Regions from separate parts of the Rhodococcus sp. NPDC057297 genome, predicted to be linked through region 1. Evidence: riboswitches for the same ligand, from Rfam matches in the RefSeq annotation. Region 1 holds a riboswitch; the other holds the start of a gene.

Region 1 (5,794 bases):
GAGTGTCACGAGATCAGCCTCCGGGAGCCAGTACGTCTCACACCACACTCCGCGACCGATGTCGGCGCCGAGCCAGCGCAACCACACGTTCAGGACAGCAGTACCCTCGGCGGCCCGCGCGAACCACGGTGCCGCAACGGTCTCGACGAACGTGTCGGCCACCTCGTTGCGCCACACGAACGAACTCCACAGCGGATGCTCGACCTTGTCGATGCGGCCGACCCAGACCCACTTGGCGGCGGCGGACACCCCGGCTGCGACAGCTCCGGCGATCAGCAGCACGAGTCCACTGAGCAGCGCGGTCAGCCAGAAGCCCACGGCGTCGGCGATGGCTGTCAGTCCGAACAGGACACCGAGCCCGATGCCGAACGTCACCATCACCGGGATCAGGCGGCACGTCTCGACGAGAGACCGCGCGATCTTCAGCTTCACCGGCGGATCGAACGTGCGCGACGAGTCCGCCCGGCCCGCTGCCCGGCGCAACCTCACCGGCGGGCTGCCGAGCCACGAGGATCCGGATTTCGCCTTGTCCGGCGTCGCCGACAGGACCGCGACGAGGCCGTTCTTCGGCACGGTGCGTCCCGGCCCGGTCATGCCGGAGTTGCCGAGGAACGCACGCTTGCCGACCTTCGCGTCGCCCAGGTGCATCCATCCGCCACCGAGCTCGTAGCTCGCGACCATCGTGTCGTCGGCCAGGAATGCGCCGTCGGCGACGGTCGTGAACTTGGGAATCATCAGCACCGTCGACGCCTCGACGTCCTTGCCGATCTTCGCGCCCAGCAACCGCAGCCAGTGGGGCGTGAGCAGCGACGCGTACAGCGGGAACAGGAACGTGCGGGCCGAGTCCATCAGGCGCTCGGTCGCCCACACCTGCCATCCGATGCGGCTTCGTACCGGGTGATATCCCTCGGTGAGGCCGATGCCGAGCAAGCGGACCGCCACCAGAGTGATCAGCGCGAAGACACCGAGCGAGACGAGCGTGGCGACCGGAAGCATGATCGCCGCGCGCCCGACGGCACCCAGCAGGGTCGTCGCGGTGTGCAGCCACCACCCCATCAGCACGAGCGACACACCGAGGGAGAAGATCGCCATCCCGGACAGCATGAGCGACGCGACGCCGTAGGCGAGCACCCAGCGCGTGGCCCGCGGGGGAGTCTCCTCCGGCCACGGGTGCTCGGCCTTGCCGACCTTCTGCGCGGGCGATCCGGCCCACAGCTGACCCGCCTTGACCCGGCCGACGACGGCCGAACCCGCACTCACCACGGCGTTCTTGCCGACGGTCGTGCCCGGCAGGAGTGTTGACCGGGCGCCGACGGTGGCGCCCGCACCGATCTTGATGCCGCCGATGTAGACGATGTCGCCGTCGATCCAGTGGCCGCTGAGATCCACTTCCGGTTCGACCGAACAACCGTCGCCCAGCTCGAGCATCCCGGTCACCGGGGGAAGGGTGTGCAGGTCGACGCCCTTGCCGATCTTCGCGCCCAGCGCTCGGGCGTAGTAGACCATCCACGGCGCACCGGACAGGTTGGAGGCGCCACTGGCGTCGGTCAGCCTCGTCGCGGTCCACAGACGAATGTGTGCGCTGCCGCCGCGCCGATACGCCCCGGGCTTCAGACCGGCCAGCAGAATTCGAGAGCCGACGACCGAGATCGCCATGCGTCCGACCGGAGTGATGAACGCGACGAACGCGATGAGAATCCACCACCAGGACACCGTCGGCGCCCACGGAACTTCGGCGAACCAGCTCATCACGTTGAACAGGATCCCCAGCCAGGTGACCCACTGCAGACCCGTCAACGTCGTCAGTGGAACCGTGGCCGCGATCTGTGTCCACTGGGCCGACCTGGACGTCGGCTCGACCTCCCGCGGAACCACCTCGACGGGCGGCTTCAACTCGTCGAGGTAGCGCGCGAGCGACCCGAGTCGAGGGTGGTCGTAGAGCTGCGCGACGGTGATCTCCGGGAACCGCTCGCGCAGTGCCGTCACCAGCTGAGCCGCGGACAGGGATCCGCCGCCGTTCTGGAAGAAATCCGCGTTCTCGTCGGAGACCTGCGCGCCGAGGATGTTGGTCCACAGCTCCGCGACCCAGCCTGCCGTACCGGCGAGATCGGAGCCCTCGCCCATGCCGGGCAACGGCCATGGCAGGGCGTTGCGGTCCACCTTGCCCGACGTCCTCGTCGGCATCTCCTCGACGAGCGCGAGCCGCGGAACGAGTGCCGACGGCAACTGTTCGGCCAGAATCCGGCGGGCGGCCTCCACGTCGAAGTGAGGATCGGTGCTGGCCAGATAGCCGACGAGCACCGAATTGCCTGCGCCGGTCTTGCGCACGGCAGCGGCCGCACCACCGACACCGGGAAGCGCCTGCAACGCGTTGTCGATCTCACCGAGCTCGATCCGTCGGCCACCCAACTTGATCTGATCGTCGGCGCGGCCCTGGAACAGCAAGCCTTCGAGCTCGAGCTTGACGAGGTCTCCGCTGCGGTAGGCGCGGTCCCATCCGAGCGTCGGCATCGGTGCGTACTTCTCGGCGTCCTTGGCCGGATCGAGATAACGGGCAAGGCCGACGCCGCCGATCACCAGCTCACCGACTTCTCCGACGGCAACAGGGTTGCCCGAGCCGTCGACGACGGCCAGGTCCCACCCGTCGAGAGGAAGACCGATCCGAACAGGTCCCTTGCCATCCATGATCGACGCGCACGCGACGACGGTGGCCTCGGTGGGTCCGTAGGTGTTCCACACCTCGCGGCCGTCGACGGCAAGACGCTCGGCCAGTTCCGGCGGGCACGCTTCGCCGCCGAAGATCAGCAGTCGCACGGCTTCCAACGCGACGGCAGGCCACAGGGCAGCGAGCGTCGGGACGGTCGAGACGACGGAGATGTCGCGGGACACCAGCCACGGCCCGAGGTCGAACCCACTGCGCACCAGCGATCGGGGAGCGGGCACCAGGCATGCACCGTGCCGCCACGCCAGCCACATCTCCTCGCACGAGGCGTCGAACGCCACCGACAAGCCGGCGAGGACACGGTCGCCCGGTCCCAGCGGATCGTCCTGCATGAACATCCGAGCCTCGGCGTCGACGAACGCCGCTGCGTTGCGATGACTGACCGCAACACCCTTCGGGGTGCCGGTGGAGCCGGAGGTGAAGATGACCCACGCGTCGTCGTCGGGAGTCGGGGTCGTCAGAGCATCGGGGGCGGGTGTGTCCTGCTTCTCGGCCGTACCTGCGGCGATACCGCCAGCTGTGACAACAGCGGTCACTTTGGCCTCGCCGAAGACGAGCTCGGCCCGCTCGTCGGGGTCGTCGGCATCGACCGGCACGTAGGCGGCGCCTGCGTTCAGGATCGACAGAATTGCGACGTACAGAGAGAAGGAACCGGACGGCATCCGGATGCCGACGCGATCGCCGCGCCGGACGCCGGCCCTGGCCAGCCACTGAGCGCCTTCGTCGATGTCCTCGATCAGTTCGCGATAGCTGACGGAGACAGTGCCGTCGTCGATGGCCGGTGCGTCGGGAAACTGCGACGTCGTGGACCGCAGGATGTCGATGAGCGTGCGTTCCTGTGGAGCACGCTCACCGCGCAGGAACTCGGGCGGAACCCCGTTGCGGGTGTCGGCCGTTTCCGATGGTGATTGCACAGACAACCGGGTGTCCTTCTTCTCGTGTGGTACCGAAATTCGAACGAACGTCGCGCGTCGTTATCTCATGTTCGGTTGTCCAGAAGGTGAACAGTCTCGGCTGTCCCCTTCCGACACAAGTCGTAGCTCGGCATTGCGCGGATTCTACTAGGAAGTGCCCCGTTTGCCCCCGTCGAAGGGTTTCCTACCTGGGAGGTTGACAATCCCTCGCCACGTTTGCCATCCTCTTTTCAGGTCATGAGTACCAGCATCGAGCCCCGGCTTGCTGGTCGGCAACCCTCCTCCGCGGTGGGGTGCTCCGGGTGACGACCTGGCTGGCGCCGGAAAACCGGTGCAGCAAGCGCGGACTCGATTTCTGACAGGTACGTCGGGTCCCTTGATCGACAAGGGGTTATTTGTCATGACTGCTGTTCTGAACAACTCGTGTGCGTCTTTCGCCGCCGTCAGCGGAGCTGACCTTCAGGTCCCGTTGGTCGACGGAACGAGTTGCACGTACGCCAATTTCGACTACGCGGCCAGTGCGCCTGCGCTCGCCGAGGTCACCGCACGGATCGCCGAGTTGCTTCCGTACTACTCGAGCGTGCATCGCGGCGCCGGGTACGCATCCCGTGTGTGCACGGCTGCGTACGAGAAGGCTCGGGTGACGGTAGCCGATTTCGTGGGCGCACAACCGGATTCGGTCGTCGTCTTCACCAGGAACACCACGGATTCGCTGAACTTGCTCGCCGGGTGCGTGCCGGGTGACACCGTGGTGCTGGACATCGAGCACCACGCGAACCTGTTGCCCTGGAGGGACCGTCGCGTTGTGGTCGCCGCCGACTCGATCGCCGAGACGCTGACGCGCGTCGAGGTCGAACTGGAGACGAAACCTGCTGCGCTGCTCGCGATCACCGGCGCATCGAACGTCACCGGAGAGGTGTTGCCGATCCGCGAACTGGCCCAGCTCGCGCACTCGCACGGCGCGCGCATCCTCGTCGACGGCGCGCAGTTGGTGCCGCATCGCCGCATCGACATCGGTGATCTGGGTGTCGACTACCTCGCGTTCTCCGGCCACAAGCTGTACGCACCACACGGTGCAGGCGTCCTCGTCGGCAAGCGGGACTGGCTCGACGCGGCCGAGCCGTACCTCGCCGGAGGCGGCGCCGTGCGCTCGGTTTCGATCGATCGGACCGAATGGGCGCCGGTGCCCGCGCGTCACGAGGCCGGAACCCCGAACGTCCTGGGAGTCGTCGCACTGGCCACTGCATGCGAGGCGCTGGCTCTGCACGAGTCGGCAGGATCGATCTCGCACGAGCGCGAACTGTCCGACCGTCTGCGCGACGGCTTGTCGTCGATCGACGGCGTCAGCCTTCTGACGGTCTGGAGCGACGCCCCGGACACTGTGGGCATTGTCACATTCACGGTCGACGGGTACGGCCCGGGCGAGATCGCCGCGTACCTGTCGGCAGAGCACGGAATCGGTGTGCGCGACGGCAAGTTCTGCGCTCATCCACTGCTGTCCAGGCTCGGCCACGCAGGCGGAGCCGTACGCGCCAGCCTGGGGCTCGGCAGTTCCGGAAGCGACGTCGACAGGCTGATCGACGCGGTCCGGACCCTCGCAACCGACGGCCCGTCCTGGACGTACGAGGAGGACGGCGGATGGTGGAATCCGGTGCCGGATCCCCGCCCGTTCCCCGATCTGGTCGACGGTGCCGCAGGCGTGGGATCCCCATGCGCCACACAAACGGTTAGCATCGCTTCATGACAGCAATTGCTCTGTCGCAGAGCGGACTCTGGTCGGATCGCTACGTCGATCTGTGCCGTACCGCTTCGGGTTCGTGTAGGCGTTCGGGCTAGGCCTCAGCCGTCATATCCCTGCTTGCATCAGAAGGACTTCACCTTCATGTCGAACAGTTCAGCCGTACGCGTAGCACTCGTCCACCCGTCGCAGTGGACCGAAATCACCGACGCAGCCCCCACCGAGACAGTCGTGCGGATCCACGCCGCCGACCTTCGTGAAGGGCAGCAGGCACGTGCTCGTGCCCGCGCCGAGGCCGTCGAGGTGGGCAAGGACGCGGACAGCGTCGCCGTGTTCCTCGACATCGAAATCCACATCGCCGACGACGCAAGGACGGCTCGCCGCGAGTTCGCGGCCCTCGACGCGCCCACGGTCCCCGGA
Region 2 (5,794 bases), 150 kb from region 1:
TCCGGTATCGGCGCCGATCTCCGGAACCCGGGGTGCGTTCCGCGACGGCAAGGATCCCAACGCCATCGCCAAGGAGTGGCGCGCATTGGCCGAGGCCAAGAACCTCTCGCTACGCGAGGTCGCCATCGAGACGACGGCGCGCTCCGGGTTCGCCGGTACGCCAGGGCAGGTCGCCGACGAGCTCACGAAATGGGTCCGCGAAGGAGCGACGGACGGATTCAACATCTCGCCGTACATCGTCCCCGGTGGCCTCGACGAGATCGTCGACTGGCTGGTTCCGGAACTGCAGGAGCGCGGTGCGTACCGGACCGAGTACACGGAGACCACGTTGCGTGGTCATCTCGGTCTTCGCGAACCGTTGACGTGGAGAAAGACCGGTGAGACCGATAGCAGCGCTGCAGGCTGATCTCGAGCAGCAACGAACCGGTGTCTCGCGAAAGGACGTATACGTCTGCGCGGCAGCGGGGTTCACCACCCTTCTGGACTCCGCGGTTCTGAGTATCGGCGTGCCCGCGATCCGGTCGTCACTGGATGCGGGCACGTCCGAGGTTCAATGGATTCTGGCGAGTTACTCCCTGACGTTCGGTCTCGCGCTGGTACCGGCGGGCAGGCTGGGCGACGTCATCGGGCGACGACGGTTGTTCCTCGCAGGACTCGGTGTGTTCTCCGTCATGGGCCTGATCGGGGCAGGTGCGGCCGAGCCGTGGATGATCGTCGCAGCGCGGCTGGGACAGGGGATAGGTGCCGGCACCGTCAGCTCGCAGGTTCTGGGCATCATCACCGATCGGTACAGTGGCCGCGAACGCGCGAAGGCACTCGGTGTCTACAGCACGGCGGGCGGCCTGGCAGGCCTCTGTGGTCCGATCCTCGGCGGAACGCTTCTCGGCGTTGCCGATCCAGACGTCGGCTGGCGCCTGCTGTTGCTGCTCAACGTCCCGTTCGCCGTAGCGACCCTGATCGCGGGTTCCCTGTGGCTACGCAGGGATTCCAGTAGACGCTCCGGCGCCAGCATCGACGTGCTCGGCCTCCTCGCACTCGGTGTCGCGACGCTGCTGCTGTTGCTGCCCATGGTGTCTTCGCTCGGCGCGGTGTTCTCGACCCTGTCGGTGGTCGGATCCGTGGGACTGCTGGTGGGCTTCTGGTTCTGGGAGAAGCGTTTCGCGTCGAGGGGCGGCACACCCGTTCTCCTGCCTGCACTGCTGGCCGCCAAGGGATACACGCTGGGGACGGCCGTTGCGATGTTCTGGTTCGGCGCCGTGCTGGCGCTGCAGGCGGTGCTGAGTCTCTACCTCATCGAGGGCCTGGGATACCCCGCGCTGCAGGCCGCTCTGATCATGGTCGGCAGTTCGATTCTGATGGCGGTGACGTCTGCGTTCGGATGGAGGGTCGTAGCGAAGTTCGGCCGGAGTGCCGTGGTCGGTGCGATCGTGCTCGAACTGTTCGTGGTGGCCGGCTACATCGGCGTGATCGCATACCTGCCCCGGGGTGCGACGGTACCGGCGTTCGTCGTGCTCGCGGTGTTGTCCGGCGTGGCAAGTGGATTCGTGGACGCACCGAATCGCGCGATGACGCTCGAGTACTCGCCTCCCCAGGCCAACGGCGTCGCGGCCGGATTTCTGCAACTGTCCCAACGACTTTCGGCAACAATTTCCCTCGCCGCGGTGCCGGGTATCTACCTGGGGGTGCTCGCGGCCGACGACACCGACTTCGGGCGTGCGGCAGGCCTCGGACTCGGGGTCAGTGGCATGATGCTGATCGGGTCTCTCGTATGTGCAGTGACGGACAGCAGGCGTAGAGCTGATCGGAGACAGCAGTGACACGAACAGAAGCGACACGAACTGAAGTGAGCCAGAAGGCCTCGGTGACACCGAAGTTCTCGTGGTTTCTCCCGACGGGCGGTGACGACGAACGTCTGGGTGGCGCGTCGCACGGAGTCGGCATCGGGGCCACCGGAGTCGTCGTTGCGGACACCGGCCACCGGGAGGCGTCGCTCGACTACCTCACGCAGGTCGCGCAGACCGTCGATCGGCTGGGTTTTCACGCGGTTCTGACGCCGACGGGTGCGCACTGCGAGGACGCGTGGCTGGTGACGTCAGCGCTGATTTCGGCGACGAAGAATCTGAAGTTCCTGGTGGCTTTTCGTCCCGGTGCCGTGGCGCCTGTCCTGTCCGCGCAGATGGTGAGCACGTTCCAACGATTGTCGGCCGGACGTGCGTTGTTGAATGTCGTCGTCGGTGGAGACGACGCCGAGCAGCGAGCGTACGGCGACACGCTGGACAAGCAGTCGCGGTACCGTCGAGCGCAGGAGTTCCTCCAGATCGCGCGAGCCGTGGGCGACGGCGAGGCAGTCTCGGTGCACAGTGAGTTCTACGAGGTGGACCGGCCTGCAGGTGGATTCGGCGGGTACGCATCTACTCCGCTGCCCGAGGTGTACCTGGGCGGGTCCTCGCCGGAGGCGATCGACGTCGCAGCCTCCGAGGCGGACGTGTTTCTCACCTGGGGAGAACCGCCCGCGCAGGTCGCGGACAAGCTCGCCGCGGTCAAGGCCGCCGCGAGGGAGAAGGGGCGGAGCATTCGCGGCGGGATTCGCCTGCACGTGGTGACGAGGGAAACCAGTGAGGAGGCGTGGCAGGTCGCGGAGAATCTGATCTCGGGTGTCGACGACGAACTCGTTGCGCGGCGCCAGAAAGCGTTGCGCAGCATCGGATCCGAAGGGCAGCGGCGAATGCTGGATCTGCACGGTGGGGACCGAACGAAGCTTGTGGTCGGACCCAATCTGTGGGCCGGTTTCGGGCTGGTCCGCGGCGGAGCGGGCACGGCCCTCGTCGGGAGCCACGACGAGGTGGCCGAGCGAATCCGCGAGTACGTCGGCGTCGGGATCGAGGAGTTCATCTTCTCCGGCTATCCGCACCTCGAGGAGGCCGAGCACTTCGGGGAAGTACTGCGCAAGAACTTCACCTAGTTTGCCGGTAGGAAACCTACCCAATTGGCGTGACCCGCCTGCGTCGTCGTAGACTCGTCGGCGAAACACCATCCAGAGCGACCGAGAGACCTGGCTCCATGACGTCGCAGCAACCCCCCGCGGGGTGAAACACGCGGGTGAGGGTGCTACCGCCGGGACCGATGGAGGAACGATGAACAGCACGCAGCACAGCGAGGGCTTCGTCACGGCCTGGGGCCGTATTCACGTGGATCTGTGCCGGTTGTCCGGCTCGATCTGTCGCCGCTGAGTTTCAACTCGGACTGCACGCTCTTCATCCCTTTCCGCCTGGTTCGGCGCGGCGATCTCGCGCGCGTCGATGGCGTCCTATCAAGATCCGGAGTATCTCGGTGTCTTCACGTTCAGTTTTTGCAGGTGTCAGCGCTGTCGCTGCCCTGAGTATCGTGCTCACAGCTTGTGGCGGTGGCGGGGCATCCACCGCGGCCGACGCCGGTGAGCCCACCGCCGGTGGCACTCTGCGCTACGGACTGTCGGGGGCTCCCACCTGCTCGGACCCCGCTCAGTCGGGAACCAACCAGACGATCTACGTAGTCAGGCAGGTCGTCGACTCGCTGACGGATCAGGACCCGGAGACGGGCGAGATCACTCCCTGGCTCGCAGAGAGCTGGGAAGTCGCACCCGACGCGTCGTCGTTCACGTTCACGCTGAAGGACGGTGTCACGTTCAGCGACGGCACACCGGTCGACGCGGAGGCGGTGAAGGCCAATTTCGACTCGATCGTGAACATCCTGACCACGGCCAAGTCGCCGCTCGGTGGTAGCTACCTGTCGGGTTACCAGGGCACCACTGTCGTCGACCCGCTCACTGCGCAGGTCGACTTCGACGGCCCGAACGCACAGTTCCTGCAGGCGACGTCGACGGCGCAGTTGGGCCTTCAGGCGCTGTCCACCGTCGCCAAGCCTGCCGAGGAACGGTGCGACGGCTCCAACGTCGGCAGCGGGCCGTTCACCTACGCCGATTATCAGCAGGACAGGTCGGTCACGTTGGCCAAGCGCACCGGGTACGACTGGGGCTCGGACGTGTTCGGACACGAGGGCGAGGCATACCTCGACACGATCGAGTTCACCGTCGTACCCGAGTCGGGTGTGCGTACCGGCAGCTTGTCCTCCAACCAGCTCGACGCCATCTCCGACGCGCTTCCTCAGGACGCGCCGCAGATCGAGGCCACCGGAGGGCAGATTCTGACGACGTCCAACCCGGGCACACCGTTCGGCTTCCAACCCAACGTCACTCGCGGGGTGCTGCAGGATCCCGAGGTCCGTAAGGCGCTGGTGCCGGCGATCAACCGTCAGGAACTGATCGACACCATTCTCGGACCCGACTTCAAGGTCGCGACGAGCACGCTGGCCAGCAAGACCCCCGGTTACACGGAGTTGGCGGACGTCACGTACGACCCGGAGAAGGCGAAATCGATTCTCGACGCAGCAGGCTGGGTGCCCGGTGCCGACGGAATCCGCGAGAAGGACGGCCAGAAGCTCTCGTTCAAGGTCATGTTCAGCGCGGTGTTCGCCGGTAATCAGGCGATCCTCGAACTGACGCAGCAGCAGCTTCGCGACGTCGGAGTGGATCTGCAGCTCGAGCTCGTTTCCAATTCCGAGGCCACGGCGCGTCAGGGGACGAAGGACTACGACTCGACGTACTACAACAGCACCCGCGCCGACGGCGACATCCTGCGTACGTCCTTCGCCGTGGACGGGCGAAACCTCAACGCCCGCGGACCGATTCCCGACCTCGACGCCTCGCTCGACGAGGAGTTGGCCACCACCGACACCGCTGCCAGGAACGAGATCATCGCTACCGCGCAGCAGCAGGTTCTCGACAACGGACTGTGGATTCCGACGATCGAACTGTCGCAGGCCATCGGTGCCGGACCGAACGTGCAGGACCTGAAGTTCGAGGCGTCGGCCCGGCTGCAGTTCTTCGACACCTGGCTGAGCGGACAATAACCATGATTCGTTATCTCGCACTGCGCGTCGTGCAGGCCGTCCTCGTTCTCTGGGCGGCGTTCACGATCTCGTTCATCGTGCTGTTCCTTCTGCCGTCGGACCCCGTCAGCATCGCCGCCGACTCGGCGGGGTCCGGTACGCCCGTCGACGCGGCGGCCATCGCCGAGTTGCAGGCGCGATACGGACTGGATCAGCCGGTGTGGGTGCAGTACTGGAACTCTCTGAGCGGTGCAGTGCGAGGTGACTTCGGGTTTTCCATCGCCACCGGTCAGAAGGTCACGACGGCCATCCTCGACGCACTGCCGAGCACCCTGGCGTTGGCGACGACCGCGCTGGTGCTGTCGCTGATCTTCGGCGGATCGGTTGCCTTCCTGGCCACCTACACGCGTGTCCAGTGGCTGCGTACCCTTCTGTTCTCCATCCCGCCGTTGGGCGTCGCGGTGCCGACCTTCTGGGTCGGGCTGCTTCTGCTGCAGGTGTTCTCGTTCCAACTCAGGATCTTCCCCGCGTTCGGTGACCAGGGAGCGTCGTCGCTCGTGCTGCCTGCGATCACGCTCGCGTTGCCGACGGGTGCCGTGATCGCTCAGGTTCTCGCCACATCGATGACCACGACCTGGAAGCAACCGTTCGTCGAATCTGCCCGCGCCAAGGGAGTGTCACGTCTGCGAGTACAGACCAAGCACGTCGTGCGGCTGTCCTCGATTCCGGCCTTCACCATCGCGGGTGTACTCGTCGGCAACCTGCTCGCCGGATCGGTCGTCGTGGAGACGGTCTTCTCCAGGGCCGGTGTCGGCAGGTTGACTCAGACGTCCGTTCTGGCGCAGGACATTCCTGTGGTACAGGGCAT

Evidence for each region. A riboswitch is a leader RNA that binds a small molecule or an ion and turns the genes downstream of it on or off. The one in region 1 is predicted to bind S-adenosylmethionine.
Region 2: linked by a shared signal. The riboswitch ahead of ACFULT_RS12190 (putative leader peptide) and the one ahead of ACFULT_RS11455 (aminotransferase class V-fold PLP-dependent enzyme) in region 1 are both predicted to bind S-adenosylmethionine.

What each region holds. Positions count from the first base shown of each region.
Region 1 is NZ_JBHUZE010000003.1:315,156-320,949, forward strand. Features, by position in the region: gene ACFULT_RS11450 (Pls/PosA family non-ribosomal peptide synthetase) at 1-3,642, opposite strand, end outside; SAM riboswitch class IV at 3,870-3,985, shown strand; gene ACFULT_RS11455 (aminotransferase class V-fold PLP-dependent enzyme) at 4,037-5,380, shown strand; gene ACFULT_RS11460 (hypothetical protein) at 5,519-5,794, shown strand, end outside.
Region 2 is NZ_JBHUZE010000003.1:461,174-466,967, forward strand. Features, by position in the region: gene ACFULT_RS12175 (NtaA/DmoA family FMN-dependent monooxygenase) at 1-406, shown strand, start outside; gene ACFULT_RS12180 (MFS transporter) at 378-1,817, shown strand; gene ACFULT_RS12185 (LLM class flavin-dependent oxidoreductase) at 1,862-2,962, shown strand; SAM riboswitch class I at 3,028-3,130, shown strand; gene ACFULT_RS12190 (putative leader peptide) at 3,135-3,230, shown strand; gene ACFULT_RS12195 (ABC transporter substrate-binding protein) at 3,331-4,947, shown strand; gene ACFULT_RS12200 (ABC transporter permease) at 4,950-5,794, shown strand, end outside.